Regions from separate parts of the Rossellomorea sp. DA94 genome, predicted to be linked through region 3. Evidence: riboswitches for the same ligand, from Rfam matches in the RefSeq annotation. Region 3 holds a riboswitch; each other region holds the start of a gene.

Region 1 (10,849 bases), 2.2 Mb from region 3:
ACACTCTCTATTTTGATGATCCTAAGATGGTGACCATCCGATTTGGATCGGCTCATCTTTTTGTAAAGGATCAAAAAGTCATTGAACTAGATGTAAATAAAGAGTTGCCGGATACGATAGAGTATCTCGGTAACACGATCACCATCGATGACATCAAAATCGGTAGCCCGACACAGGTGACCCTCACACACGACTTGCCGAAAGATCGTGAGTATGAAAGTGTAAACTATTTATATTATAAGACTGCGGAAGAAGAGGAAGATTACTACTCAATCGGAGTCAGTGGCGGGGATGGCATATTAATGGACAAGGATGGCAAGAAGTATGAGCCGGGTTCCTATGAGTACGAGAAGCTGGACCAGCCCCGTTATTTTGAAACGGAACAAACCATTGATTTTTACAACGATGGCTCCAGTGATGACGTCGTGCCGACAGAGCTTGTCATCGACGGCTACAGCACCACCAAATACCTGGACGATTCGGTGAAGGTGAAGCTAGAATAACGGCTTAAAGGGAACAGTACCATGCTGTTCCCTTTTTTCTTGATCCACCACCGGAATATCTTCCCCATTCAGAGAAACAATAGGTTTGTCGTCACCAGGGTGACAAAGTTAGTTTTCATCATTCTTGAAACCCCCATGCTGGAAGGCCTATCATTAAAATAAGAAATTATTATTTATACATGAAAGGATGAGAGAAGTGGCGCAATCCAATATGAAAGTTGCGGTACAAAAGTTTGGTAACTTCCTCAGTTCTATGGTTCTGCCGAATATAGGTGCATTTATCGCTTGGGGTTTAATTACAGCGTTGTTCATACCAACTGGGTTCTTTCCAAATGAAAGCCTTGCCAAACTGGTCGGGCCGATGGTTACGTACCTGTTACCGTTATTGATCGGGTATACAGGAGGTAAGCTCGTACACGACCAGCGTGGTGGGGTCGTGGGTGCCATCGCGACAATGGGTGTCATTGTCGGTGCACCTGATACACCGATGTTCTTAGGTGCCATGGTCATGGGGCCGCTTGGAGCATATGTGATCAAGAAATTTGATGGAATGATCGAAGGGAAGATACGGGCAGGATTTGAAATGCTCGTGAATAACTTCTCGGCAGGTATCCTTGGGGGAATCCTGGCAATTCTGGCATTCTTAGGTGTCGGTCCTGCAGTGGATGCATTTACAAGTCTACTCGTTGAAGGTGTTGACTGGCTGGTTGCAGCAGGCCTGCTTCCATTAACCAGTATCCTGATCGAACCAGCGAAGATTCTATTTTTAAATAATGCCATCAACCACGGTGTCCTGTCACCAATCGGGCTGGAGCAGGTCCAGCAGGGTGGAAAATCGATTCTATTCCTATTGGAGGCTAACCCGGGACCAGGTCTTGGTGTCCTGCTTGCATTTATGTTCTTTGGAAAAGGAACGGCGAAACAATCAGCACCTGGAGCAGGAATCATTCACTTCTTTGGTGGGATTCATGAAATCTACTTCCCATACGTATTAATGAAGCCGATGCTATTCATCTCCGTCATCCTTGGTGGAATGAGCGGAGTATTTACTCTTGTTTTATTAGGTGGAGGACTGGTATCACCAGCGTCACCTGGAAGTATCATTGCTATTACGGCCGTTACTCCTCCTGAAGGAATGGCGTATCTGGCAAACTTCGCAGCAGTATTCGTTGCTGCAGCCGTTTCCTTCATCGTATCGGCCATCGTCTTGAAATCAAGCAAAACGACAGATGAAGACATCGAAGGCGCTACAAAGAAAATGCAGGAAATGAAAGGTAAGAAAAGCTCCGTTGCAGGTCATGTGAGCAAAGGAACACTTCCTGAAGAAGTAAATAAAATCGTCTTTGCCTGTGATGCAGGTATGGGCTCGAGTGCCATGGGTGCGTCCCTTCTGCGTAAAAAAGTGAAGGCGGCAAATCTCGATGTCAGCGTGACAAATACATCGATCAGCAATCTTCCATCAGATGCTCAGGTCGTCATCACACAAGAAGAACTGACGCCTCGTGCAAAAAATAAACTACCGAATGTGTATCACATCTCTGTGGATAACTTCCTATCCAGTCCTGAGTACGACAAGCTGATCGCGAGTCTTCAGGACGGGATCACGGATGAGCAGGCAGAGGTTGTCGAAGAGGCAGAGGAAGAGGCGGTTAACGCTGAACCGAATGCAGATCACGATGACGATCTACTACTTGAAGAGAACATCTTCATGAATCAGTCATTCTCCACGAAAGAAGAAGCGATCCGGTTCGCCGGGGAAGCTCTTGTCAAAGCAGGGTATGTGGAAGAAAGCTATGTAGATGCTATGATTGATAGAGAAGGAATCACATCTACGTATATGGGTAATAATGTAGCGATCCCACACGGTACGGAAGACGCAAAGAAAGCCGTCATCAAGTCCGGATTCACGGTCGTTCAAGTTCCGGACGGCGTCGACTTCAACGGTGAAAAGGCGAAGATGATCTTTGGTATCGCCGGTAAAGACGGTACGCATCTTGAAATCCTATCCGGCATCGCCGTTGTCTGCTCAGAGCAGGAAAACGTCGACCAGATGGTGCAGGCGAAGTCAGCTAAAGAACTGAAAGACATCATCAACAGCAACTAGAGAAATCATTCAGAAAGGCGGGATCCCTGCCTTTCTGTTCTCATTTGTTTTGAAAAAAAGCTCATGCCAGGGAAAGAGGGGAAAGGATGTTTATTACCTCAAGGGAAAAAGCCATTATTGAATTGATTGTAAAAACCTCAGGGAAACATACCGTGTACTCTCTTTCTGCGTTTTTAAATGTGAGCGGGAGAACCGTACAGCGAAATTTGAAATCAATCGAAAGCATTTTAAAACAGTACCATCTGGAATTGAAAAGGACGGCCAATGAAGGTCTGTTCATCGATGGGAAGAATGAGCATATCTATCGTTTAATACAAAACCTTGCGGATGTGAGTCCGACTGACGAAACACCTGAGGAACGAAAGCTGAACCTCCTGATCATCCTTCTGCATGAAGGCCCTTCTTTTAAAAAACAGGTACTGGCGAGTCAGCTCGGGATCAGCGTGACAACCTTGTCATCTTATCTGGATGAGCTTGCCGATTGGCTTCAGAAGTATGGGATCACCCTGACGAGGAAACGAGGGGTGGGGGTTGAGCTTGTGGCGGAAGAAGTCGACAAGCGTCATGCCCTGGCAAGTTTTTTTCTGGTTCATTTTTATGAAGACATTATCGAGACCCTGTATGGGAGGCAAAAGGGCCATCATCTTGATGAACCGGTTCTCGGTTATTTCAAACCGGACTATTTACTCGCCGTCGACCAGGTGGTGAATCACCATTTGGCAGAAGAGCAGATCACGTTAACGGACAGTGATTATATCGGTCTTGTCGTGCATATCTGCCTGACAGTCCAGCGAACCGAGAAGGGCTTCGGATTACAGCAAAGGGAACCATCCGAAGAAGAGGCAACAGGTGAGTTCCAGTTGATGGACAGGATATGCCGGGAACTGACAAAGCGGATTCCCGTTTCAATCAACCTTCTGGACATTCAATTCTTGACGGTCATCTTGAAAGGATCAAAGGTGCAGGATCCAGAAGTCGTATACTACGACAGTATCCTCCTTGGGCATCTGATCAAAAATGTCATCAAGGATGTATCGGCAGACCTCCACGTGGATCTGTCCGATGATTTTTCTCTGTTTCAGGGACTCCTTGCCCATATGGGACCGTCCATCTTCCGTTTGCAACAGGAGCTCGATCTTTTTAATCCCCTGACGGATGAAATCAGGAAGAAGTATCCGGTCTTATTTTTAGCTGTAAAAAAGAGCCTGGAAATGGAGTTCAAGGATATCTCATTTCCGGATGATGAGGTGGCGTTCATCGTCCTTCATTTCGGATCCGCCATGCTGATGAATGAAGAAAAGGTCAATATCCAGGCCGTGGTCGTATGTCCCACAGGAATCGGGACCTCAAAGATGCTCGCAAGCCGCATCCAGCGGGAGTTGAGCATGATCAACAAGGTGGAAATCCTGTCTATCAAGGATTTTCAGAATGCGGATCTCGAGGAGTACGACATTGTCATTTCTACCGTCAGGCTTCCCTTTACGGAAGTGGAGTATATTCTCGTGAGTCCATTATTGAGTGAGAAGGACATCGGTTTCATCCAAAGCTACCTCCAGAATAACGTCGAGAAGCTGACGAGGAAAAAATATTTGAAACCATCCCCGAAGTCTGACGGGAAAGGCGAAGTGAGAATGCTCCTTCAGGAGATCAAAGATGTCCATTCCAGCATGGAAGCCATCCTTACCAATTTTCGCGTATACCGGAAGCAGTCTGCGGGCAATCACGTCAGGATCCTGAGTGAAATGGTGGAGCAGGCAGACCGGGATGGACTTCTACAACAGCCTCAAGTGGTCCTGGATCAACTGATGGAAAGGGAGAAGAAAGGCGGACTGGGCATCCCGAACACGAATATGGGGCTTTTCCATTGCCGGGATCATAACGTAAATAAGCTGATCTTTCAGGTGGCCCATCTGGATGAACCTTGCAAGATCAAGGGGATGGATGGTGCTGAGATGGAGATGAAGAGCCTTCTCCTGATGCTTGCCCCGGAAGAGTTGAGCAGACGGGAGCAGGAAATCCTCAGCCTGATCTCAACAAGTTTAATCGAAGATCATCGATCGATGATGATTTATTCGTCCACGAACGAAGCGATCATTTTAAAGAAATTAGAAGAAATCTTTCTGGACTACTTACAAACTAATTTGATAAAGGAATGATGATGTTGAAACAAGCCGTACATTTTGGAGCAGGAAACATAGGCAGAGGGTTTATCGGAGCATTGTTTTCCCAATCAGGTTACCATGTGACCTTTGTGGATATTGCGGAACAAGTGATCAATAAACTGAATCAAGAAGGACGCTATGAGGTGAAGCTTGCAACGGAAACGATGGAAACAGAAACGATTGAGAATGTGTCCGGCCTGAACAACCTTCATCAGGAAGGGGAAGTAATCGATACGATCGTCTCGTCTACCTACCTGACGACGGCAATCGGACCGAACATCCTGCCACGGATCTCACCCCTGATTGCTAAAGGGATCACGAAGCGAGTGGCCTCTTCAGATGATCCGTTATACGTCATCGCATGTGAAAACCAGATCGGTGCAACGGATATTTTGAAAAAGCATATCTTGGAAAATCTTGATGAAGATACGGCTGCAAAGCTTGAAGGCAAAGTCTTCTTCTTCAATTCAGCGGTGGATCGCATTGTACCGATGCAGGATCAAGGTTCATTGGACGTCCTCGTTGAGCCATACTACGAGTGGGTGGTTGAGACGACCGAAGAAATCCCGCCTGTTGAAGGAATGACGATCGTGGAAGATCTTGCACCGTTCATCGAGCGGAAGCTGTTCACGGTGAACACAGGGCATGCTGTCATTGCTTACCTTGGATATCTGCAAGGGAAATCGACCATTGATCAGACATTGGCCGATGAAGAAATCGCTGCACAAGTGAAGGAAACGTTGAAAGAAACAGGTGCCTACCTTGTGAAGCAATATGGTCTCGATGAAAACGACCATATTGCTTATATTGATAAAAACATCGAACGCTTCAAAAATGCCTATTTGAATGATGATGTGACCCGTGTGGGACGCGCGCCGATCAGAAAGCTTGGTCCCGATGACCGCTTGATCCGCCCGACCACCGAAGCTCAAAAAGCAGGACTGTCTTATTCGTATCTCGCCAAAGCGATTGCAGCAGCGCTACTGTTTGACAATCCTGAAGACGAACAGGCCATGGAAATCCAGGGCATGATCAAGGACCATGGACCAGCTCATGTTTTGAAAGAAGTGAGTGGATTGGATGCGGATAGTGAAATCGTGAAGGAAGTAATGGTTCAGTATGAAGCATTGAAGAAATAAATGGATGGACTGTCGGATGGAATCCGGCAGTCTTTTTTTATGAGTTTTGACTACGTGTCCTTTCTGTGACACCCTTCAACCCACGCCAATCCTACACCTGAGTCAACCTCATTATTTTTCAGCGGAAAATGAAAAAATAAAGATAGAATTCCCCTCATCCCGGGTGTAAAATATATAAAAATACACTCTCATATTTTGACATGCAGGAGGAAACAACCGAATAAATTATACAGTTATGCCTAAAGTTGCTTTCGTTTTTCCAGTCTGGAAGATTCAAAGAATGCTTCCACCAATATAAGAATTCAGAATGTTAAAAATACGATAAGAGGTTGATGAAAGTTGGCAATGGATACGAATGAAATAGCTGTAAAGGAACAAACGATTTTTCACCATACGGGGAATAAGATCAAGACGGAAGACCGGGATATCCAGATCATCGCGAAAATGGAAGAGCCACTAGTCGTCGTGCTCGGGAATGTGCTCAGCCACGAAGAATGTGATGAACTCATCCAATTGTCAAAAGACCGTGTCGAGCGCTCGAAAATCGGGAATACACGGACGGTCGATGGACTGAGAACAAGTAGTTCTGTGTTTTTGGAAGAAAGTCATGACGTCGTGACACGCGTTGAAAAGCGAGTCTCTCAAATTATGAATATACCCGTTGAGCATGGGGAGGGTCTTCAGATCCTGAACTATAAACCGGGGCAGGAGTACAAGGCTCATTTCGATTTCTTCTCTGCATCGGCAAGGCCCGTGAAGAATCCGAGGATCAGTACCCTTGTCATGTATTTGAACGACGTAGAGGAAGGCGGGGAAACCTATTTTCCGAAGCTGAATCTCTCCGTTTCCCCTCAAAAGGGAATGGCGGTATACTTTGAATATTTTTATGATAATCAGGAACTGAACGATTTAACGCTGCATGGCGGTGCACCGGTTGTCATCGGGGACAAATGGGCTGCGACCCAGTGGATGAGAAGGCAGGTATTTAAATAATGGAGAGGAGGAGTAGCCCAAGAGTGGGATGCTCCTCCTTTTTAGCTTGCTGATTTCACCGGATTCACCACTCCGGCATTCATTTTTTTCACGTTGATGGTGTGGATGATCATGCCGGCGATGATCAGGAGGATGCCGAGGAGAGCAAATCCCGACGGAAGGGGAACGGAAAGGATTGCCGCTTCTCCCATAATGACGAACAGAATCTGGGTCGACTGGGTCGCTTCTACTGCCGCAAGCTTCCCGGGATGTTGCCTTGCCATGTTCGTCGCAAGGAAAAAGAGGGAAGTCGCAATCACACCTGAGCAAACGGCCACGATAAAGGATTGTGTCACTTGACCCGTGGAGGGGACGCCTACTTTAAAAAACGCATAGCTTCCAAGGATCAGCCAGAAGGGGGTACTTGCGATCGTCATTCCGAGTACCCGTTGGAACGTATCAAGCTTTCCTCCGCATACCTCCATCATTTTACGGTTCCCAAGAGGGTAAGCGAACGCTGCGATGATCACCGGTAAGACGCCTGTGATCATTTCTGGAAAAGACAGCCCACTGGCATTTTCCTGTTGGATGAACAGTACTCCGATTAAAATGATCGAGGAAATGCCGAGAGCCCTTTTTTGAATGGAGTGCCTGCGTCTCACAGGTCCTGATGTAAAAAACAAGGGAGCGAGCAGGATCCCTGCCACAATCGTGAATTGCCACGTGCCGGCAACAAGCCAGCCAGGTCCATATGCTGCCGCATACGTCAAAGGACCATAAAAGAGGACAAACCCGACAAAGCTCCACGTCAGCCACTCGTATGGCTTCTTCCTCATTTCAATCCACACTTGATTTATATTCTTCCGTAAACCTACAATAAGGAAAAGGAAAGGGAGCATGAACAAAAAACGCAGGGACGAACTCCACATCCAGCTTCCGCCGGCCAGTTCCATGGACCGGTTCAGGATGAAGGTGACGGCAAAGAACATGGATGAAATGATACCGATAGTCAGTTCTTTGATGGGAAGCACTCCTTTCTAATGACATACACTATCGTTTATTTTAAATTCATTTTAGAGGAAAAATCCTCACTAAGGAAGTTAAAAATAGTTTTTTTAATCGTTGATTGGTGGTTTTTAAGGGCTTGAGACTATCACATTCACATCATTGTGGAAAAATCGTCCTTAATTGCGTCGTTTTCGAGGGAGATTGCGTCATTATGGAAGTAATTGCGTCGTTTTTAAATTAATTGCGTCATTCCCCATAGTTCATGCGTATTTTTGAAATAAATGGTAATGCGAGCTCCGAAATCACGCTATATCCATAAACCAATTGACAACCATTTCAAGAGAATGATATAGTTATGCCAATAAAAAATATACAGTCACTCTCTGATAATAGAGGCGCGAGAATGATGAGTACCTTCTTTGAGAATAATGGATTCCGGGATAAGTTGGGAAAGGCAGATCGCCGAAGCAGAAAATAGCCAATTCTATTTTTTGTTGGGCCAGCATTGAAGAAATGCTGGACTGTCACAATGCAAAGGTTGTGGAGCACTATTGAAGAGATGTTAATACATAGTCTTCATCATGTTTCCGTAAACTTTGATGAAAAACCGTATGAGCATCTGCTTCATACGGTTTTTTTGTGTTTTTTAGAGAGTCAAAAGGAGTTAGGGATATGAGTACAGTTGATGTGAATGTTCAAGGGGATTTAACGATCGGTGGGATCGGTACGGGTGATTTGGTCGAAAGATACGGGACACCCCTGATGGTTTATGATGAAGGGATGATTCGCGGGAATGCTAAATTGTTCCGGGATGCATTCCATGAAAGTGGTCTGAAATATCAGGTGGCCTATGCGAGTAAAGCATTTCTTTGTAAAGAAATGGTGCGCCTGGCGGAACAGGAAAATCTCTCCCTGGATGTGGTCTCAGGAGGGGAATTGTATACGGCCCTTGAAGCTGGTTTCCCGGCAGCACGCATCCATTTTCACGGCAACAATAAATCCGAAGAGGAGCTTCTAATGGCCCTTGAAGCTGAAATCGGCTGCTTTGTCGTCGATAGTTTCCTTGAACTTGAACTGCTGCATGACTTGGCAAAAGAGCGGGAGCAGGAGGTACAAATCCTGATCAGGGTCACACCGGGCGTGGAAGCCCATACTCATGAATACATCACGACGGGCCAGGAAGATTCGAAGTTCGGATTCAGCATTTCAAACGGTCAGGCGGCTACGGCGATCGGGCTTGCGATCAGGAAGCCATACTTCTCATTGCTCGGCCTCCATTCCCATATCGGATCTCAGATCTTTGAACAGGAAGGCTTCGATCAGGCGATCCGTGTACTGTCTGATTTCATGCAGCGGATCCGGATCGACATGGACATTACGATGCCTGTCTTGAATATCGGTGGCGGATTCGGTGTCCGGTACACGGATGAAGACCAGCCTCTGCCGATTCCGACCTATGTCAAAGGGATTACGGATAGTGTGAAAACCTATTTTGCGAAAAATAAATACCCACTCCCGGAAGTCTGGGTGGAGCCGGGTCGAAGCATGGTGGCGGAAGCAGGTACGACGTTGTATAAAGTGGGCTCAAAGAAAATCATCCCGGATGTGCGCACGTATGTGGCGATTGACGGAGGGATGACGGATAATATCAGACCCGCACTGTATCAGGCGAAGTATCACGCGGAACTGGCGAACCGTCCGAATGAAGAATGTACGGAACGTGTAAGCATCGCGGGGAAGTGCTGCGAGTCGGGTGACATGCTCATCTGGGACCTGATGCTGCCGCCGACGAATTACGGTGATATTCTGGCTGTGTTCAGTACGGGGGCCTACGGGTATTCCATGGCGAGTAACTATAACCGGATACCGAGACCGGCAGTTGTGTTTGTGGATAACGGGGAATCCCGGGTCGTGATTGAGCGGGAGACATATGCGGACCTTGTAAGAAAAGATCGGTAGGGGAAAGAAAGGTGGAGTCCAAAAGCGGCTTCACCTTTTTTTATGGTTTTTTTGGCTTATTATGGTAATATAAAGGTAACTTTATCCAATGAATTCGGAGGATCAATCTATGAATCTCAAATCGATCGGTTCCATGGTTTTGAAATTTGTCTTCGTTCTGTTCGGAATCATCCTTCTGACAGGCCTCATCGGTTTGTTCAATGAAGGGGTGGATCTCAGTTTGAAACAATATGTGCTCAACATTGTGGAGATATCGACCTCCCTCATCCATTCTGAATCAATGACCATCACGAATGAATCGAACAACTCATATCCGATGTTCCCGGCCTTCTGGGAGCCGTATTTCTATTCTGTTTCGATTTTTTTGTCTGCCTTTCTTTTATCCATCCTCATGGGCATCTTCCTTGCGTACCTCACACACTTGCTGCCATCCGGCTGGTCAACGTTCATCCTTAGGGCGACTAACTTGCTCGAGTCCACACCTGATATCTTCATCTTGATCGTCATTCAATACAGTGTCATTTTCATCTTGAAAGAAACAGGGGTGCTTCTGTTTCCAATCGTCGGCTCCCAGGAAAAGGTGTATCTGGTTCCGGTTGTGACCCTGTCCATCTTGCCGACGATCATGTTGTTCAGGATCATCTATCTGTTGGTGAATGATGAATACGGGAAGACGTATGTTGATCTGATCAGAAGCAGGGGGATGTCCAAGCACTGGATTTTCTTCATCCATGTCCTGCGGAATATCGCGTTCAGTTTATTGAATCATTCCAAATCCATCATTCTGTTTCTCTTATCATCATTGATCGTATTTGAAAGATTATTTAATATTTATGGCATCACTCATTTCATCCTATCATTCTCTCAAATGGATGTGATCTGTTTCAGTCTGATCATGGTCTATCTGCCGGTTTTCGTCCTGCTCATCCTCATCAGAACCATCGTTGATCGTAAGACCGGGCAGAAGGTGGCGATATGATGCTGAAAAAATTGATGAAGAAT
Region 2 (10,849 bases), 610 kb from region 3:
TACCTGTTCCTTCGTTGCGGGTATATCAAATGACCGCAATTTCTCTGCCACCTGTTCTGGCCTTCTTGAAGAGTTGTTCGTCACGAAGAGATAAGGTAAGCCTTTATCCTGCAGCCGCTTCACGAAATCCCCCGCTTCTTCAATCTTCTCCTTCCCTTTATACATCGTTCCATCCAAGTCGATTAAATACCCTTTATACTCTTTCATCATCTACCTCCATATAGTGTAGTTAGTATGTCCAACATTTCTATTTGCTTCGTTAAAAAGTCACTCTCTAAAGAAAATAAGACAGCGCTTCTTATGAACGAAAGCGCTGTCAAATACGTTTAGTTTTTGAATGCCGAAACGGGGCCCAGTTCATTTTCAAGGTAGTTTCGGACCTGTAACGGGAACTGGTTCAGTGTATGGAACACGTCTTCCAGAATGGTATGTACTTGCTTGTGATCGATCGTTGTATATTCCTGCACGAGTGATTTACGCTGTTCGACGAGGCGTTTCAAGTCTTCACTCATCTTGTCTGTGATCACTTTTTCATCCAGAAGAATATCAATGATATCCTCATAGCTTCCCGGGTCCCTCATGATGAATCCGTCAATCATGCTGTTCCCTACGTCGAGGACAGATTCAATGATGACGTGGGCAACCCTTTCAAGGGCCAACTTTTCCAGAGTAGCGTCCCACTGTCCTTGACGGCTGAATATGTTTAGCTGCTCATCCATATAGACCAATATTTCTTCAATCTTTTCCCTGTCTACGAAATACATGATGCTCACCTCTCTCTTCAACAATAACCTGACACTTTATTTTAACATAATTTCACCTGACCCATACAGGTACATCCTGCAATTCCCCTCTCAGTTTGGTATGATGAAATAAGCATAAACAGAGGAGGACATCGTGATGAGTGAACGTTTTTATTTATATGACGATACAGAAAATACACGAACGCGATTCGTAAGTTTCATGGGGGAAAATCAGCGGTACGACCTGGCCATTACCCAAACGGAACGCTATTACGGTAAATCACTGGTACTGGATCTTCAGGGCAGTCGATTTGCCATCATGGGAAGAGATGACCTTGATGAACCTGGATACGTTGAGAGTGTATTTAAATTAACCGAAGAAGAAGCGGATGAATTAAGGGATTTCTTAGGTGAGATCATTCTTTGATCCATATGGTCCCTTGAGAGAATGAACTTCACCTCCCCCTCACATACTAAATGTATGAAAGGTGGGAGATAAAATGAGCAAAGACCGGAAATCCTATGACAAAGAAGACGAAGAATACAGTGACTTCTCCAATGTAGAGACATACCGTAATTTCCTCGTCCCCGAAACACTTCCGGAAGGTCCTTATGGTGCTCCCAGAGGTAAGCATACCCCTGTCGAAAACAAGAGTACACCATGGGAAGAAGGCCAACGGTATTATAGCGCCTTCAACTACGAGAATAAATCCCTGCATCAGGATATACCGCGTCAGGAACCCGGATCACATCCTGTTCATGCCGACCCGGATGTGAATGAAGAACCTCCATATACTGAAAATAAGTAAAAGAAAGGAACAAACGACCATCATCGTTTGTTCCTTTCACCATTATTTATTGACTTTCTTCACGAGAAAATAAGCGCACCCAAAATTACAGTATTCATATAAGTAATCCTTATGAGTACTCACCTTTGTGTCGAAAGAAGCCTTTTGATTGTGATCATCGAAGAATCCTTTCAATCGGAGCTGTCCGTATCCCCAATCACCAAGGATATAGTCGTATTTGCTTAAGATATCGCTATACCTTTCCTTGAAAGCTTCCTCGTTGAATCCGTCCCTGAATTCCTCGACGATTTCGTAGCACGTGTTCTGCACACAAATCACCTCTGTCCACCCACTTTCGTTTCCTTATTTTAAATTATAACGGATTGTCCATTAATTACTATGAAAAATTACCATACGAGATGGTCACCCTACTAAATAGGGGGTGTTTAAGTTGAATAAATTACTTTTAGGTACAACGGTACTCGGCATCACACTAATCGGGACAGCCTGTAATGGCATCGACACGGCCAATGAGGAAATGTTCCACGACAACGGGAATACCATTAACGTAAGTGACAGGGAAGACCTGTATAACGAAAATGGCTGGACCAAAAAAGGGCCGCACCGCGGGGAAGACTTCGGTTATGTCCGACAACAGAAGAGCCCTACCGGTGGTCAAAACATTTCCACGAAGGATATGTACAGTATCAATCGCGAGCAGGTAGCCGACAGCATCAGCAAAATGAGTGTCGCCCTTCCTGACGTGAAAGATTGTTCTACCCTCGTCACGGACGAAGAGGTATTAGTCTCATATGTGACCGATAAAAAGGATAAAGACGGACGCTTCGAAGTCGCCGATCAGGTGAAGAAAACAGCCATGTCCGTCATCCCACGTTGGTACCATGTCTATGTGACCGATGATAAAGCGTTGATGCGTAATGTCGAAAATCTGGCCAAAATGGATAGTGACAGCAAAAACGCCAATACAGCCATTGATGATACCATCAACCTTATGCTGAAAGACTCTCCACAAGGAAGGAATGTCGACTCAGGAGAGAATGCCAACGGCGAAATGACATCTGATCAGTACGAAATGCGTGACGACGATACCCATAAAATCAACATGGACCGTCAGAAACGTAATGATTATACTGATGGAAATAAGATGATGGACTAACGAAAAGCGGAGGCGGCTCGTTCAGAGGCGACAAGCATAAGATGAATGGGCCACGAAGGCGTCCTTTGCCTTCTTGGTCCATTTAGCTTATGACCTCGAGCCTCTAGCCGCCGGAGCTGGACATCTCTAAAACCATCTACAAAAAGGACTGACTGTCAGAGAGCTTCTCTTTCAGGTCAGTCCTTTTGTATTTCTCTACATTATGCGTTCTGTACTTCCTGCTCACCTTTAGCTTGTCTTGCTTTCGCTGCTGCATTTACCTGCTCATCGGCATGATAAGATGAGCGAACGAGAGGACCTGCTTCACAGTGGCTGAACCCTTTTTCCATTGCCGCTTCACGAAGTTCGGCAAATTCATCAGGATGATAATATTTTTGAACCTTCAAATGTTTCTTCGATGGTTGCAGATATTGACCTAATGTCACGATATCAACATGATTGGCACGCAAATCATCCATTGTTTCGAGAATTTCTTCCTTCGTTTCCCCAAGACCAACCATGATACTCGATTTCGTAGGGATGTCCGGATTCAATTCTTTTGCACGGCGGAGGAATTCCAATGTACGATCGTAAGTCGCACGGGCACGAACTCTTGGAGTCAGACGGCGAACGGTTTCAACATTGTAATTCATGATGTCAGGCTTAGCATCCATCAATGTCTTGATATTATCAAATATCCCACCCATATCAGAAGGCAGTACTTCGATGGATGTGAACGGGCTCTTACGACGGATAGCACGGACGGTTTCAGCAAAGACTTTTGAACCGCCGTCTTTCAGGTCATCACGTGCAACCGCCGTAATGACGACGTGCTTCAAGTTCATAAGTTGCACGGAATCCGCAACGCGTTCCGGCTCTTTCAAGTCCAATTCAGTCGGAAGTCCTGTTTTAACGGCACAGAAACGGCAGGCACGTGTACAAATGTCGCCCAGAATCATGAACGTAGCTGTACGTCTGGTTCCCCAGCATTCATGAATATTAGGACAACGGGCCTCTTCACATACTGTATGAAGATTGTTTTCCCGCATCATTTTTTTAAGACCCATATAATTATCGTTCGTATTCAGCTTAATCTTAAGCCAATCCGGTTTACGAATGTGTTCATCTTTCTTACTCATACCCCTCATCTCCAATCCTAAATAATTCTGACTTAGGCAAAGAGTGAAACGTTTTCTCGTTCATCCTATGTAAAAAAAGCCATCATCAATATACTTCTTTTGTCACTTTATCATACTAAAAAAGTGAAAACAAGCATGTGATACCCTATTACCATTTATTGATGATTATGAATCCCCGATAACGATACAAACTACAGATAGGCCCCTAAAAATGGAGGGATGATTTTGTACAAACGATTGGTATTCTGCATTGTATTCTTCTTCATGATAAGCCCCTGTCAGAGCTTCGCAGCAGAAAAGCTGACAGATGAGCAGATACACACAAAAAGAATGGAACTGTTCCAGAAGAGCGAGGCTATGACTCAGATCCCCTGGTACTACCTGGCAGCCATTGATCAATACGAACGCAGTCTAAGGTTCGCCCGGAAAGACAGGGAAAAGCCATCCTCTTTCATCTCGATTTATATGGAGCCTGAAAAGTGGGTCGGACCTTTGAACCCCCACGCCGAGGATGACAATCCTGAAACGATCGCTCTTTTCAACGGAATCGGCCGGGACGGGGATCATGACGGAAAAGCCAGCCTGAAAAGTGATGAAGATAAACTTGCCGCATTAACCGACTTTATCCTTCGTTACGGCATCGATCACGACAACTTCAAGCTTGCCCTCTGGGAATATTACAAGCGGGATAAAACCGTCAGTATCATTATGGGAAATGCCAAAATATATAAACAGTACGGAACGATTCATCTCAATCAGAAAGCCTTTCCGCTTCCCCTGAGATTCAACTATAGTTACCGGAACACCTGGGGAGACGCCCGTGGATGGGGTGGAAGACGGATCCATGAAGGGACGGACCTCTTCGCTGATTACGGTGTTCCAGTCAGGGCTACATCATACGGCATCATCGAGATGAAAGGCTGGAATCGGTATGGAGGCTGGCGAATCGGAATACGTGACATTAATAATACGTACCACTACTTTGCCCATTTGAGTGGTTTTGCCAAAGATCTTCATGTTGGACAAGTCGTTGAACCGGGAATGGTGGTCGGCGGTGTAGGAAGCTCAGGATATGGACCTCCGGGAACGTCAGGGAAATTCCCGCCTCATTTGCATTATGGAATGTATAAGGATAATGGCCTGACAGAATGGTCCTTTGATCCATACCCTCATCTAAGAATGTGGGAACGCCAGGACAGGATCAAAAGCAAGAAACATTAAAAAAGCAGACAATGGGGACTCCACTGTCTGCTTCTTTCTTTATACCTGTTTTTTCGATTTGGATACAGCGTTCATGATACTAGCTGCTAATCCACCCCAGATGATGACCATTCCGACTATCATCATTGTAATCGCGCTACCAGTCATGTTAGCTTACCTCCTTATAGCTATCGGCTTCTGTCTTGGCATGCCAGCGTTTAAATCCGAAGGCCACTCCTACAATGATGGCAAATGCAGCTACGAACCATCCACTGTATAAAATGAAAGCATCAGAATATCCTTCGTAGTTACCAGTTTCCGTATCAAACTCTTTCAGCAAATTCATTTTGAATAATCCGAACATCATCCAACCAAGGACGATCGGTGTGATGACGCCCAAACATACTTTCCACCAGGCCCCAAGCTGGATATCAGATATTCCATTCGCATGGGATTGGAATGCCCCCAGCTTGCGAAGGAACCAGGCGATCACGACTACTTCCACTAATCCGACAAACGCCACTCCGAATTGGTTGATGAAATAATCCGCAACATCCAGGAATAACAGACCACCCTGTGTAGCAAAGAGGATGGAAATGACAGCTGAAAGTCCGCCACCGAATAGGACGGCTTTATTACGGGAAATCCCGAATTTCTCAGAGACGGCTGCCACATAGGTTTCCGAAATGGAAATCAATGATGACAGACCGGCCAGTACAAGTGAAGCAAAGAATAAGAAACCAAAGACTTCGTTGAATGCCGGGAATTCGTTGATGATCTGCGGGAAGACAACAAACGCAAGTCCCACACCGCCGCTTACAACATCCTGCACGGCCACACCTTGTGATTGTGCCATGAAACCAAGTGCGGCAAATACACCGATACCAGCCAATAGTTCGAATCCGGAATTACTGAACCCCGTGATGAAGGCGTTGTTCGTAATATCCGATTTCTTCGGCAAATAACTTGAATAGGTGATCATGATCGCAAAGGCAATGGATAAGCTGAAGAAGATCTGTCCATATGCCGCCACCCATACACCAGGATCAGCAATCTTGCTGAAGTCTGGCTTAAAGAATGCATCCAGACCTTCCATCGCTCCTGGTAATGTTAAAGCGCGAACAACAATAATTAAGAATAAAATAACAAGTGCTGGAATAAAGATTTTATTCGCTACTTCGATTCCTTTCTTTACACCTTTGAAAAGAATACCAAGTGTAACGGCCCATACGATTACAAGAGGGATGAATACCCCTGGAACCACACTGCCAGTCTGACCGGCATCAACCGAAAGCTTTAAATAGTCGCTGAACAGGAAGGATTCAGTATCCTTTCCCCAGCCTAAATTGAAAGAAAAAACACTGTATGACATCGCCCAGGCGATAATGACGGCATAATAGGTAGAGATGACGAATGCAATTAAGACCTGCCACCATCCGAGCCATTCTGTTTTCTTATTAAGACGGAAATAAGATAACGGTGCTGAACCACGGTACTTATGACCAATTGTAAATTCAAGTACTAATAATGGAATACCTGCTGTTAGAAGAGCGAATAAATAAGGAATAAAGAATGCTCCCCCGCCGTTTTCATATGCTACTGCCGGAAAACGCCAAATGTTCCCTAATCCGATTGCTGACCCGACAGCTGCAAGAATAAATCCTGCCCGTGTACCAAACTGTGCACGATTCTCCATGTTGTTCCCCCCTAGTTCTTTCCAACTACCTGCCTTGAGGTATTTGAAATTTTTATATTTTCAGATTATTTATAATCTAAAGTCAGTATAGCTAGTTCCAGGACAATTGTCAAAGCTTTATTTTAGTGTTTTATTGAGAAATTCACCAAATTCCTACAGTACTATTTCACTATAAGAATTTTGTCGGAATTTGTGGAATGGGAGGCAATTGTATGATGGGGCTCCAAGCACACAAAAAAACCAGAAGCCGAATGGCTCCTGGTTTTTTATGGATTACTCTGCAGATGCCGGCTTTGCTTTTTCACCGAATAAAAAGGCAAAGGCCAGAATCAAAATGATGACAACAGCGAGACCAAGGATGGTGCTGCCTGTGAATCCCAATACAAGGTAACCGATGGCGGCAACGACCGCACCGATGACAGCGTATGGAAGCTGGGTGAGCACGTGATCGATATGGTTGCTCCCCGCTCCCGTAGAAGAAAGGATCGTCGTATCGGAAATAGGTGAACAGTGATCACCCAGTACAGATCCTGCAAGCACCGCTGCCATGGCAGGAAGTAGAATTGTTACATCCGAGGCTGCAGCAATCTCTCCGGCGATCGGTAGGAGAATTCCGAACGATCCCCAAGATGTTCCCGTTGAGAACGCCATGATACCGGCAACAAGGAATAAGATGACCGGAAGTGCCTGCATAGGCAGGCTTGATTGTTCAACCAGACCGGCCAGATACGTACCCGTCTGCAGCTGATCGATGAGTGTCACGATCGTCCACGCAAAGATCAAGATGTAAACAGCCGGAAGCATCGACTTGATACCTTCCACTACAGCCGTTCCAAGAGCACTTCCTTCAATTCCTTTTAGACTTACTTGGCGAAGGAAGAAGATCAGGGAAACAAGAAGTCCGAATAATCCACCGTATAATAAAGATTTTGTAACATCCGTATTTTCAAAAATCGGCAATAAGTCGAATGATCCCACTGCCTGGTAACCGGTCCAAAGCATCATGGAAACTGTCCCGATCACGAGTGCAACGATCGGCCAGACAAGATCGCCTACAGAGCCTTTTGAGCTGACGGGAAGATCATTTTTCAATTCACCGGGAATCTCTTTGCCCGGATCATAAAGATCTCCGGTTTCAAGGGCACGTACTTCATGCTCTTTCATTTTTCCGAAGTCGAGTCCCTTATAGGCAACCATGACGACTAGCAGTACGGCGGCCCATACATATAGGTTCATTGGAATCATTTGAATGAATGCCGAGAATGCCGTATACTCCGTGATACTGTGTGTTGCAAGGATCGAGCCGATGATCCCGATGATGTATGCTCCCCAGCTTGAAATCGGGGAAACGACACAGATCGGGGCAGATGTTGAATCAATGATATAGGCTAATTTAGCACGTGAGATCCTGTGCCGATCCGTGATGGGTCTTGAAACCTGTCCGACAGCAAGGGCATTGAAATAGTCGTCAATAAAAATGATGATACCCAGTACCGCAGCAAGAAGCTGTGCGCCCTGTCTTGTCTTCACACGTTTCATCGCCCATTCGCCGAATGCGCGGCTCCCGCCGGAGATATTCACAAATGCCGTGATGATACCAAGAATGAGTAAGAAGAAAATGATGTAGACATTCCAGGTGTTTAGTCCGCCGTCTGCGACAAAGATACCTTTGAAGGCATCCCACATAAAGCTGAATGTTTTCGTAATTGAGAAATCTGCCAACAAAAAGGCAGAAGCAACGATTCCTACTCCCAATGAAAGCAGTACCCGTCTTGTGAGAATAACCATAAGAATGGCTAAAAGGGGTGGTAATAATGAGTAAATCGTGTTTTCCATAGTGTCCTCCTCCTATTTGATAGGGGGGAACCATCGTAGCATGACAGAGGATAATAAAAAAAGGCAACGATAGAGAAACTATCATTACCTTTGTTAGTAACGTAAGTGCTCCATCACGATCTGTAGCTCCCCATCATAGAGATTTCCCTATAATGACAGTGTTATCCTTCTTCAAGATAACCCCAGCAAATACACCTTCGACATGCATATTTACTTCGGCAAAGATTCCCTTTCGTCTGTTTTCTCTGTTGTCATCCTCGAACAGATTACTCTTGAACCCTGCGCCTCTACCCCATCGGACTGATGATGTGGTGTGTTATAAAATTTTCTTTATTAATATAACAAACTATCATTCTTTTGACAACTTTTTTTCCATACTAATTTGTGGGAAATTCAATGGAAGGACTCGAATCCCCTCCACCATTGTTATAAAATTGCGGTACATCCAAGTGGACGGTACCCATTGCAACCAGGATATCCTGCTTGATCGTTTCGGTTTTCGTTGCAAACGGGATGATGATCTGCACATTTACTTCAAGCTCCACAAATACCTTCACCACCGCATTATTGATCCCGAACTGCTCCACCGTCGTCTTCACATCGGACCGTACGTCACCGATGGAATGAAAGCGGATTGGGATTTTCGGCCCCAGGTTCCCGAGCAATACGTTGTTCGTTGCCTGCCCCAATGGAACGGAATAGGTGATGCCCTTCGATGTCTTCGACTTCCCTTCATCAATTTCCACTTCAGTGAGGAACTCAAGATTTTCAATATTCCCTGCCTCTGCTTCCTGGAGATTCTGCTGGACCAGATTCGTAATCTCTGCCTGGACCCTGTTGATGGTCTGTGTATTGTATTTAAACGAGACGATATCGCCTTCCTGGTTCTTCACTTCTTCGGTTATATCCGAAATATCCAGAACATCGGCAATTTTCTTATTGATGGCTTTGTTAATCACAAGGGTACCGATCCTGCTCGTCTGTGTCTCGGCATATGCAAGAAGTGTAGGCTTCAACCCTTTGTTAATGATCCACAATCCAAATCCTGTGGAGATCATAAAGAACAGAAACGTAATGATCATGACATGTCGAAAAGGCAGCGGACCTCCTCTTCGGGGTTTGTTGGTTTTGAACTTAGACAAAAAAATCCCCCCTTACAAGCTATTTGTATGCATTGTAAGAGGGGTTTAGCGCAAAAATTTATTTAATCTTAAGAGATTGCGGTTCATAATCAGGGTCAAAGCCTGTGATGACCTTGTCTAATGCCTTGCTTAAATCGAGTGGGTAAGGAGAGTCTGCCTCCTGCCCATCCTCTTCGATGATCCGTATGACAGGACGGTCTGTGACTCCTTTGTTTTGATCGGTCACAATCCCTTTCCTTCCATCATTCAGTTCCACGATCATGCCATTCGGATACATCGCGACCGATGACCGGAATGCTTCAATCACTTGTGAATCGAACAGGGATCCCGATCCCGCGTATAATACCTCTAATGCCTGATGGGGAAGCATTGCCTTCCTGTATACCCTGTTAGAAGTCATGGCATCAAATACATCGGCCACGGCGATGATCTTTGCGAACGGATGGATATCTTCACCCTTGATTCCCCGTGGGTAACCGGACCCATCGAGCCTTTCATGATGCTGATAGGCACAGTGCGCGATGATCAGGGACACTGAATGCAGTTGTCTCAGGATTTCAAAGCCATGTTCAGAGTGTTTCTTGATTTCACAGAATTCGTCTTCCGTAAGTTTCCCGGGCTTCAACAGGATCTCTTCGGGCACAAGCATCTTACCGATATCATGAAGGATCGCCCCAACCCCGAGCTGCTCGAGCTGCTTCTGTGAAAGCTTTAGTTCAAGACCGATGGAAAGTGTATATAATGTAACATTAAATGAGTGATGAAAAATATAGGAGTCGTATGTAAACACATCTGTCAAAATCGTCAGAAGATCATCATTCGCCTTTACTTCGGACAGGACGACATCAATCACCTGCTTCAATTGAGTGGCACTATCTTCAATCACGAGGAGGCTTGGCTTCTCTTTGGACGTACTTAATTGATTGAAGGCCATCTCGATATTCTGAACCGCCTCTTGTCTCACTTTACTTGAAACGGTCCCCTTCACATGGATTCCACTGGAAAGAGAGTCTTCAATATATACATACTGAATACTAAGCTCCTGCAATCTGTAAATCATGCGTTCTGTAATGGGAACATTATCATGTATCAACGCTTGACCTCTCATATTATATACCGTTGTAGCTAGAACCATGCCGGGTTTCAAAG
Region 3 (10,849 bases):
AAAACAGGAGGGAATCATACATGAAAAAATCGTTCATAACCACGGTACTATTGTTTTTATTAGGTAATATCCTGCTGTCTTCACAGGCATCCGCCTATTCATACGGCGATCCGAGTGAGGAGAAAATAGCAGAAGCGTATAAAGAAATCATGATCAAGCTAGATGAAGACCCTCCGAATTATTCAGAGTCCAAAAAGATATATGAAACGGTTCAAGAAGAAGTGGATCAGCATATGGGTGAAGAACCTTCAAAGATCATCCTTCAGAACCTTGATAACAAAGAAAAGCGAGAGGCCATTGAAAACCTGGATGAACTCCTTGTCCTCAATATTGCCAGAAGACTTGAAAGCATTGATAAAAACTTCTCGGAATATGATACGAGTAAGCGATTGCTCGCAAAAGGATTTGCTACATATAAAACGTTATCCCCGAAAGTAGAAGGGGAAAACCCTGAATTGGATCAAAAGATCAGGACTGAATTCGATCAAGCGCTGGAATCCCTCGGAAACCCGGGATTGTTCGGAGTCGGAACAAAGGAATCCGATCAGGACGCGTTTAAAGAAAGTAAAACGTTCATAGTGGATTCGCTTCAAAAAGAATTCGACATTAAGAGTCTAGAAGTCGGACACTTTTCTGAAAGTGCCACTGAGGAATCAAGCGGGAAACAGGAATGGACGGATATGTCCAACCTGAAGAACTGGTTACCCATCATCATTATCGTCGGGGTGCTGGCTGCAGCGATTGTATATGCCGTCAGAAAACGTAAATAAGGTCACTATAGAAATAGTCTTTAAGCAAGTAAGGGGGAACTATTGTGGAATTACAAGCTTTATTGATCACCTTTCGTGAAGTCCTGGAAGCGTTACTGATCATCGGGATCATCACTACCTATCTGAAGAAAACGAATCATGGCCGGTTTACAAAGTTTGTCTGGCTTGGTGCCGGATTAGCGATCATCGCCAGTGTCGGCGTAGCGATGCTCTTTCAGGTCGTCTTTACGGGATTTGCTGCCATGGGAAGCGAGATCTATCTGAAGATCGGCATCATGCTGGTCTCCTCCGTCCTTCTGACGCAGATGGTCTTCTGGATGGCGAAGCACAGCCGCGACCTTAAAGGAAACATGGAAGGGAAAATGAAGCATTTCATTTCGACTGGCAACATTGTCGGAATGGTGATCCACTCGTTCCTCGTTGTTCTCCGCGAGGGTGTGGAGACCGTATTCTTCTTCGCCGCCATTACAGGCGGGGATATCGGAGCGGCCATGCAGGGCTGGGGAGCGATTACGGGAGTCGTCATCGGGTGTGTCGTAGCTTATTTCTTCTTTAAAGGCACAATGAGAATTTCATTGAAGAGCTTCTTTAAAGTGACCGGCGCATTCATTATCCTCATATCTGCAGGACTTCTTGTACAGGCGATTTCCATGATGCAGGATATAGGATTGATCGGCAGTGTAATTCCACACCTTTACGATCTGACCTGGCTACTGCCTGAGCATCCCATCGATTATGCCCATTTCCTCCGTGATACAGGAACTGCCCCGTTGTTATCCGGTGATGTAGGCATTTTCCTTAAGGCGTTGTTCGGATATTCCTCCATGCCGTCCATCGAAGAAGTGATTTCGTATATCGGCTATTTCGTAGCGATTTACTTCCTGACTGCACCGAAGCGGGAGTCGGTGAAAGCAAAGGAAGAGGTCAAAGGCGGAGTGAAGGATTTGAGCCCACAAGCTAAATAAATTGTATCAGTACCAAACCTCATTGCCTTTAAAGATTGAACACCGTTTTCGAAAGGTGTACACTCTTTAAAGGAATGTATGTTTGGTACTTTTTTTAATCATTGAGAGTCTAACAAAGTATGAGGGTGAAGTCGTTGAGAATGAAGAGTGGAAAGTATATGAGTCGGCCGAATGTGGCGGGTGCATTGGCTGTGGCGGCTTTGTTTGTTCTTCAGCTGATGTGGATCCCTTCCTACGCGGCTACTTGGGATATGGTTGATTTTGCACTGGGTGTCCTGCATTTTGATATGTATCAGATGCAGCCCCACTTTCCCGGTTATCCTTATTTCGTCCTGGGAGGGAAAGTCCTTCATCTGATGGTGGCGGACCCCGTCCAAGCCCTGACTCTTTTTAATATCCTTCTGTATGGAAGTGCCATCATCCCTCTTTTTCTGTTAATGAACCGAATCGTGCTTACGACATATGCAGGGATAGCGACAGCCATCGTTTATACGAGCAGCTTTACGGTCCTGATGGTGAATCAGCCGATGTCCGAGGGAGCAGCAGTCGGGATGATGTGGTGGTATATATGGAGCTTGGTTTTGGCCAATGAGAGACATCATAAAGGATTCCTCATTCTCCCACTGCTCCTATTCAGTCTGCTTCTTGGAATCAGGTTATCTTATCTGGTTCTTGGGATTGGGGTCCTGATGCTGCTGTACAGAAAATGGAAGAGTGGCATGATAACACTTCTGGATACGTTCGTTTACCTGCTCATTGCAGTCCTGTTCCAGCTCCTCTGGGTATCGGGGATCAGCATGTCGGAAGGGGGATATGAAAGCTTTCTCCGACTGGCCCTTTCCTTCACGAACGGACATTTCCAAGAATGGGGGGGAACGATCGGTGCCTCAGATCTCAGTCTCTGGGACAGAGTCGTGAAGCTGATTTTTGTGAACACGATATGGGTGGGGGGTGTCGCTGAGTTCCTCCCCCTTCTCATTCTATTGGTTGTCGGTTTGGCTGCAGCAAGGAAGGACTTACAAGGGAATCGTTATATGACAAGCTTGATGCTCGTGCTATTGGGCAGTTATTTCCTTTGGGCCCTTTTTGCCCAGAATGTAATGAAGCCCCGTCACGCTTTGCCTTTGATCGGCATCGCCTTGTTCCTTGGAGCGGGAAGACTGCTTTCACAACGACTGTCACGGACAGGTTCCATTCTTGTCCTTTCGTTCCTTCTGCTTCAGGTTTACCATACAAGTGCGTTATTATATAAACATGCATCGGACATCCCGACCGTTTATCAAATGGCCGATTATTTAGAGAGCGAAGAGGAAAAACAGCCTCTCGTCGTATATACCTGGGAAGAGTCCAGGGTACTTGAGTATCTTGATGTCCCTTTTATTCATAAGAAAGTACAAACGTATGAAGTGTTTACCACTGACGCACGATATTACCCTGAGCGGGATATTTATCTGACGGATAAAGTGGTCGAAGGGTTTAAAAAGCAGGGGGTCCAGATGGATGATTTCATTAAAGTAGAAAAGCATTTCCATTCCAGTGAGCTCATCGACCCGATCTATCACGACCTGACATTATATAAATGGAAGAAACAGAGGGGGGAGGAAGAAGGATGAATCAGAATATCACGAATAAATTAGCGCTGCTTCCCGACCAACCGGGCTGTTATTTAATGAAGGACAGGCAGGGTACGATCATCTATGTGGGAAAGGCCAAAGTATTGAAGAACCGGGTGCGTTCCTATTTCACAGGCTCCCATGATGCAAAAACCCAGCGGCTGGTAGGGGAGATCGAGGACTTCGAATACATCATGACCTCATCTGACCTGGAAGCCCTTGTCCTCGAAATGAATTTGATCAAGAAGTACGACCCTAAATACAATGTCATGCTTAAGGATGATAAAAGCTATCCGTTCATCAAGTTAACGAATGAGCGGCACCCGAGACTCATTACCACACGAAAGGTCCAGCGGGGAAAAGGAAAGTATTTCGGTCCTTATCCGAATGTCGGAGCGGCAAATGAAACGAAAAAACTTCTCGACCGCTTGTATCCTTTACGGAAGTGCTCGACGCTTCCTGACCGAGCCTGCCTTTACTATCATATGGGCCAATGTCTCGCTCCCTGCATTAAAGAAGTGAGCAAAGACACGTACCGTGACATGACAGATGAAATAGCCAGATTCCTCAATGGGGGATACAAGGAAATCAAGAAACAGCTGACTTTGAAAATGAATGAAGCCTCGGAAAATCTGGAGTTTGAAAGAGCGAAGGAATTCCGGGATCAGATTCTCCATATCGAAGCGACCATGGAAAAACAGAAGATGACGATGACCGATTTCACCGACCGTGATGTATTCGGATATTCCGTTGATAAAGGCTGGATGTGTGTGCAGGTATTCTTCGTCCGGCAAGGGAAGCTCATTGAGCGCGATGTATCTTTATTCCCTCTCTATAATGAACCAGAGGATGAGTTCCTGACGTTCCTGGGTCAGTTCTACTCTAAATCTAACCACTTTAAGCCGAAGGAGATCTTTTTGCCTGAAGAGATCGATATCGAGCTGGCGGAGAAACTTCTTGAGGTTAAAATGACCCAACCAAAACGGGGGAAAAAGAAAGAGCTTGTGAAGCTTGCCGAAAAAAATGCCCAACAGGCACTTGGGGAGAAGTTCGCCCTGATTGAAAGAGATGAAGAGCGGACGATCAAAGCCATTGAAAGGCTCGGGGATCATATGGGCATTTATACGCCTTTCCGGATTGAAGCCTTTGATAACTCCAATATTCAAGGTAGTGATCCCGTATCGGCCATGATCGTCTTTTTAGACGGGAAACCGGCAAAGAAAGAATATCGTAAATATAAGATCAAAACCGTCAAGGGTCCCGATGATTATGATTCCATGAGGGAGGTGGTCCGGAGAAGGTATACGAGAGTGCTGAAAGATGGACTTCCTTTACCGGACCTGATCATCATCGACGGAGGAAAAGGTCAGATCGAAGCGGCAAGGGACGTGATCGAGAATGAATTGGGTCTCGACATCCCGATCGGGGGTCTTGCAAAAGACGATAAGCATCAGACATCGGAACTGCTGTACGGCAACCCGCTGCAAATCGTCCCCCTTGAAAAGCGCAGCCAGGAATTCTATCTCCTCCAGCGCATCCAGGATGAAGTCCACCGGTTCGCCATCACCTTCCACCGTCAGCTGAGAGGCAAAAGTGCCTTCCAATCCACCCTCGACGACATCGACGGCATCGGTCCAAAACGAAAGAAACAGCTTCTTAAACACTTTGGATCCATGAAGAAAATGAAAGAAGCGACCGTGGAGGAGTTTATAGAGATTGGGATACCTGAAGCTGTGGCGAAGGTATTGGTGGAGAAATTGAAGTAGCGGCTGTAATGAATTCAATTTTTTTAAAAATTGTGCATTGAATCACAATTTTTTATGTGCTATAATAAACAAAAATTTATAACATTATCACTTTTTAAGTGGTGATAGAGGTGCGAACTTCAAGAGTACAGGTAGAGAGGGGTATGAGTCCCGCCGACATGCCTGGAAAGGGGAGAATCGCCGAAGTGGTTATAGTCTCATACTATATCCGCTGGTCCTGCGTTTAAGAAATGCAGGATTGTCAAGATGATTCAATCTTGGAGAGCTATCTCACAATGCCGATGAACCTATTTGTATGTTCTGCTGTATGTTCATAAAGCAATGAGATATTATTCTCATTGCTTTTTTTATTATCAGCGCAGGATTTGGTACCAACGATCCTGTCCTATGGACGTGTAGGATGATTGTGATTGTACTCTTCATCATCAACAAGAGCGGAGACGCTCAGAAAGAGGGAGAAGTCGTGAGTATTATTGTTCAAAAATTCGGTGGGACTTCAGTAGGGTCTGTGGAAAGAATTCAAAATGTTGCGTCAAGGATCATTGAAGAAAAAGAAAGAGGGAATGATGTGGTGGTTGTCGTATCTGCCATGGGGAAAACGACGGATACACTCGTGGGTCTTGCAAGGGAAATCACGTCTCAACCGAGCAAAAGAGAAATGGATATGCTGCTCTCAACCGGGGAACAAGTCACCATTTCACTCTTGACCATGGCCCTGATCCAATCGGGGCATGATGCCATTTCATTCACGGGATGGCAGGCCGGAATCGAGACGGAATCCGTCCATAGTAATGCAAGGATCACCAATATTCATACCGATAAAATGGCAGCTCACCTTCAGGAAGGAAGAGTGGTCATCGTCGCGGGGTTCCAGGGCATGACAGAAACCGGTGAAATCACAACACTCGGACGGGGTGGGTCGGATACGACGGCCGTTGCAATCGCGGCTGCCCTGAAAGCGGAGCGCTGTGATATATATACGGACGTAGACGGGGTTTACACGACAGACCCCCGCTATATAAAAGGAGCAAGGAAGTTACCGTCAATTTCTTATGATGAAATGCTCGAACTTGCAAACCTCGGGGCCGGGGTACTCCATCCAAGGGCGGTGGAATTTGCCAAGAATTATCAAATCCCATTGGAAGTCAGATCCAGCATCGAAAGAGTGGAAGGTACGTATATTGAGGAGGAAGCAAGCATGGAACAGAACTTGATTGTAAGAGGAGTAGCATTTGAGAATGAGATTACGAGGGTCACGGTATTCGGACTGGGAAATGCATTAACGGGACTATCATCCGTGTTCACGACGTTGGCTGAAAATCATTTGAACGTAGACATCATCATCCAGACCCAGACGGATCAGAATACGACCAATCTATCTTTCTCCATCAAGGAGCACGATCTCGAGGAAACCCTTGCTGTTCTTGAACGAAATAAAGAGCAGTTGAATTTCACACACGTCGAGCACGAAAGTGGGCTTGCGAAAGTCTCCATTGTCGGTTCGGGGATGATTTCAAACCCGGGTGTGGCCGCGGAAATGTTTGAAGTGCTTGCTCAAAATGACATCGTCGTGAAAATGGTCAGCACTTCTGAAATTAAAGTGTCTACAGTAGTGGATGGGGAGAATATGCAAAAGGCAGCAGGCGTCTTACATACGGCCTTTCATCTCGATGCCGTGAAGATGGAAGAAATCACGCTGTAGGATCAACATGGAAAAGGGTTGCCTGGATGATTCCAGGCAACCCTTTATTGAGAGCTTGATTACTCGATCCGGTCTTTGTCGTCCCATCTTACCATGACTTTGACCGATTGGCTCCGTTTATGTAATTCGTCAGCAGCTTCTGCCACACATTTTCTTTGAAGCTGAATCTGTTCGGCAATAAAGCCCGTTTCCAGTTTGAAGTTCACATCCGTTTTAAGTGACAGACGCCGTTCGATCACAGGTCCGCTCAATTCAAATGTCATTTCATTTCTTTTTTGTTCCAGAAGTGTAAGGGTGCCCCATCCAGCTTCATCGAAAAAGGAAGATATTTCTTCCGTTGACTGAAGGGGGAACTTCCTTGAGAGCTGCTTTCCTCCCCAGTATAGGATATCGGGTGTGTGTTTTCCCAGTATGTCTGGAATTAAGATGTCGCGTAACATTTCATATCCGAAGATTGGAACGGACGGCTGATGTACTTCTTCTTTTTTCTGTTCCAAGTAAATCCCCTCTTTCTATAAAACTATTATATACATGAAAGAGGTAATTATCATCCCATACCTTGAAAAAATGACCTTGGGATATTTTGGTGCTATAATATTTATTATAAATTTATTAGAATTTTCGAACATTTAGTTGTGTAAAACCTCATGTTTTCTGTTGTTGTTCTATTGAAAATATTTTTGCGGTATTGTCGAATTTATGTATACGTTTTCTTGACGCTTCCACTCCTTGGGAGTAAAATGAACATGTCACATTATTGTTACAATATAAAATATGTATCGTCGTCTAATAGGTAAAGAAAGGCATTAGAAAACGAATTCATATTTTATCATTAAGGGGGGTAAATCATGGCTGGAAATCGAGAATTTAATTATCGCAGGCTTCATTCATTGCTAGGTGTTATTCCAGTTGGATTATTTTTAACACAACATTTAGTCGTGAACCATTTTGCCACTGGTGGGGAAGAATCATTTAACCAGGCGGCGCATTTTATGGAAAGTCTTCCTTTCCGTTATTTCCTTGAAATCTTTATCATCTTCCTTCCATTGTACTTCCATGCGATTTACGGAATTTACATTGCATTCACTTCCAAGAATAATGCAAGCAAGTTTGGTTATTTCCGTAACTGGATGTTTTTACTTCAACGTGTTTCTGGAGTGATCACATTCATTTTCGTCACATGGCATATCTGGGAAACAAGGGTCGCTGCGGCGTTTGGAGCTGAAGTGAACTTTCAGATGATGGAAAACATTCTATCCAATCCGTTGATGTTAGGATTCTATGTGCTTGGTGTATTATCAACGATTTTCCACTTTGCTAATGGATTATGGTCATTCTGCGTAAGCTGGGGACTAACGGTTACACCTCGTTCTCAATTAATAGCTACATATGTTACGATCGGGATTTTTGTCGCGTTATCGATTGTCGGTATGCGTGCAATCTTTGCCTTCGTATAAGTAGAAAATTATACGAGTCTGATAGATAAGCAGTGCTCTCGAAGTATGGTAGGAAAAGGAGTGAGTCACGATGAGTAAAGGTAAAATCATCGTTGTCGGTGGCGGTTTAGCCGGCCTGATGGCCACAATTAAAGCAGCAGAAAAAGGAACACAAGTCGATTTATTCTCACTGGTACCCGTTAAGCGTTCTCACTCTGTATGTGCACAGGGTGGAATTAACGGAGCCGTTAATACAAAGGGAGAAGGGGATTCTCCTTGGGAACATTTTGATGATACGGTTTATGGTGGGGATTTCTTAGCGAATCAACCGCCTGTTAAAGCAATGACAGAAGCAGCACCTGGGATCATTCACTTACTCGATCGTATGGGTGTTATGTTTAACCGTACACCTGAAGGGTTACTGGATTTCCGTCGCTTCGGTGGGACGCAGCATCACAGAACCGCTTTCGCTGGTGCTACGACTGGTCAGCAGCTATTATATGCTTTGGACGAGCAGGTTCGCCGTCATGAAGTGGCTGGGTTAGTCAGCAAGTTCGAAGGCTGGGAATTCCTTGGAGTCGTTATTGATGACGAGGGAGTCGCAAGAGGGATCGTTGCCCAGAACCTTCAAACGATGGAAATCAAATCATTTGCAGCAGATGCCGTGATCATGGCGTCAGGTGGACCGGGGATCATCTTCGGTAAGTCTACAAACTCTGTCATCAATACAGGTTCAGCTGCTTCCATCGTTTATCAACAAGGTGCTTACTATGCAAATGGTGAGTTCATCCAAATTCACCCGACAGCCATTCCAGGGGACGATAAGCTTCGCCTCATGAGTGAATCGGCACGTGGTGAAGGTGGACGTGTCTGGACGTACAAAGATGGTAAGCCTTGGTACTTCCTTGAAGAGAAGTATCCTGCATACGGAAATCTTGTACCCCGTGATATCGCCACACGTGAAATCTTTGATGTGTGCGTAAACCAAAAGCTTGGTATCAATGGTGAGAACATGGTTTACCTCGATCTGTCTCATAAAGATTCAAAAGAGCTTGATATCAAGCTTGGCGGAATCATTGAAATCTATGAGAAGTTCATGGGTGATGACCCGCGTAAAGTACCAATGAAAATCTTCCCTGCCGTTCACTATTCAATGGGTGGACTATGGGTCGATTATGATCAAATGACAAATATTCCTGGATTATTCGCAGCTGGTGAATGTGATTATTCTCAGCACGGTGGTAACCGCTTAGGGGCTAACTCATTGCTATCCGCTATCTATGGCGGTATGGTGGCAGGTCCTAATGCGATTAAGTATATTGAAGGACTTGAGAAAACAGTAGAATCTGTCCCATCTTCACTATTCGAACGCTATGTGAAACAGGAAGAAGAAAAATGGAACAACATCATGTCCCTGAATGGCACTGAGAACGCTTATGTCATCCATAAAGAGCTTGGGGAATGGATGACGGATAACGTAACGGTTGTACGTCATAATGACAAGCTTCAACAAACGGATGAAAAGATCCAGGAATTGATGGAACGTTACCAAAATATCAATATCAACGACACGGCTAAATGGAGCAACCAAGGGGCGACATTCACCCGTCAATTGTGGAACATGCTTCAGCTTGCACGTGTTATTACCATCGGTGCATTAAATCGTAATGAGAGCCGTGGAGCCCATTACAAACCTGATTTCCCTGAACGTAATGACGAAGAATTCCTGAAGACGACGATGGCGAAATACAATGCCGCAACGAATACTCCTGAATTCCATTACGAGGAAGTAGATACTTCACTGATCGCACCACGTAAGCGTGACTATTCTAAGAGTAAAGGGGGAAGTAAATGATGAGTGAAAATAAAAAAGTCCGTTTTATCATTACTCGTCAAGAAAGCCCGGAATCAGCCCCTTTCCAAGAAGAGTTCGAACTTGATTACAGACCGAATATGAACGTCATTTCCGCCTTGATGGAAATCCGTCGTAATCCGGTCAATGCAAAAGGGGAACACACCACTCCGATCAACTGGGACATGAACTGTCTGGAAGAAGTTTGTGGAGCCTGTTCAATGGTGATCAACGGTAAGCCTAGACAGTCTTGTACGGCTTTGGTCGATCAACTCGAACAGCCGATCCGTCTTGAGCCTATGCGCACATTCCCTGTCGTCCGTGACCTGCAGGTAGACCGCAGCCGCATGTTCGACAGCTTGAAGAAAGTGAAAGCATGGATTCCGATTGATGGGACATATGATTTGGGTCCTGGACCACGTATGCCTGAGAAAAAGCGTCAGTGGGCATATGAATTATCAAAATGTATGACATGTGGTGTATGTCTGGAAGCATGTCCGAACGTGAACAGTAAGTCCGATTTCATCGGGCCTGCTCCGCTATCTCAAGTACGCTTGTTCAATGCGCACCCAACTGGTGCCATGAATCAGGATGAGCGCCTTGAGTCCATCATGGGCGACGGTGGACTTGCCAACTGCGGTAACTCACAAAACTGTGTTCAATCTTGTCCAAAAGGAATTCCTTTAACGACTTCCATTGCGGCACTGAACCGTGAAACCACTTTCCAAATGTTCAAGAACTTCTT

What was found. A riboswitch is a leader RNA that binds a small molecule or an ion and turns the genes downstream of it on or off. The one in region 3 is predicted to bind lysine.
Region 1: it holds a riboswitch for lysine, as region 3 does, so the genes downstream of both, lysA (diaminopimelate decarboxylase) here and P8596_RS16925 (aspartate kinase) in region 3, are expected to answer to the same signal.
Region 2: it holds a riboswitch for lysine, as region 3 does, so the genes downstream of both, P8596_RS20095 (Na+/H+ antiporter NhaC family protein) here and P8596_RS16925 (aspartate kinase) in region 3, are expected to answer to the same signal.

What each region holds. Positions count from the first base shown of each region.
Region 1 is NZ_CP122397.1:1,088,763-1,099,611, forward strand. Features, by position in the region: gene P8596_RS05830 (DUF4179 domain-containing protein) at 1-503, shown strand, start outside; gene P8596_RS05835 (PTS mannitol transporter subunit IICBA) at 700-2,607, shown strand; gene P8596_RS05840 (BglG family transcription antiterminator) at 2,694-4,763, shown strand; gene P8596_RS05845 (mannitol-1-phosphate 5-dehydrogenase) at 4,769-5,908, shown strand; gene P8596_RS05850 (2OG-Fe(II) oxygenase) at 6,254-6,901, shown strand; gene P8596_RS05855 (DMT family transporter) at 6,943-7,845, opposite strand; gene P8596_RS05860 (hypothetical protein) at 7,778-7,921, shown strand; lysine riboswitch at 8,271-8,447, shown strand; gene lysA (diaminopimelate decarboxylase) at 8,561-9,847, shown strand; gene P8596_RS05870 (ABC transporter permease subunit) at 9,957-10,826, shown strand; gene P8596_RS05875 (ABC transporter permease subunit) at 10,823-10,849, shown strand, end outside.
Region 2 is NZ_CP122397.1:3,845,427-3,856,275, forward strand. Features, by position in the region: gene P8596_RS20045 (TIGR01457 family HAD-type hydrolase) at 1-207, opposite strand, end outside; gene P8596_RS20050 (DUF86 domain-containing protein) at 327-764, opposite strand; gene P8596_RS20055 (DUF3055 domain-containing protein) at 901-1,170, shown strand; gene P8596_RS20060 (hypothetical protein) at 1,244-1,552, shown strand; gene P8596_RS20065 (YutD family protein) at 1,595-1,870, opposite strand; gene P8596_RS20070 (YhcN/YlaJ family sporulation lipoprotein) at 1,974-2,708, shown strand; gene lipA (lipoyl synthase) at 2,909-3,826, opposite strand; gene P8596_RS20080 (M23 family metallopeptidase) at 4,046-5,047, shown strand; gene P8596_RS20085 (methionine/alanine import family NSS transporter small subunit) at 5,087-5,194, opposite strand; gene P8596_RS20090 (sodium-dependent transporter) at 5,196-6,722, opposite strand; gene P8596_RS20095 (Na+/H+ antiporter NhaC family protein) at 6,996-8,558, opposite strand; lysine riboswitch at 8,674-8,856, opposite strand; gene yunB (sporulation protein YunB) at 8,936-9,700, opposite strand; gene P8596_RS20105 (HD-GYP domain-containing protein) at 9,759-10,849, opposite strand, start outside.
Region 3 is NZ_CP122397.1:3,240,169-3,251,017, reverse strand. Features, by position in the region: gene P8596_RS16945 (hypothetical protein) at 21-770, shown strand; gene P8596_RS16940 (FTR1 family iron permease) at 815-1,735, shown strand; gene P8596_RS16935 (hypothetical protein) at 1,870-3,348, shown strand; gene uvrC (excinuclease ABC subunit UvrC) at 3,345-5,114, shown strand; lysine riboswitch at 5,212-5,390, shown strand; gene P8596_RS16925 (aspartate kinase) at 5,578-6,816, shown strand; gene P8596_RS16920 (YslB family protein) at 6,876-7,313, opposite strand; gene P8596_RS16915 (succinate dehydrogenase cytochrome b558 subunit) at 7,665-8,273, shown strand; gene sdhA (succinate dehydrogenase flavoprotein subunit) at 8,344-10,107, shown strand; gene sdhB (succinate dehydrogenase iron-sulfur subunit) at 10,107-10,849, shown strand, end outside.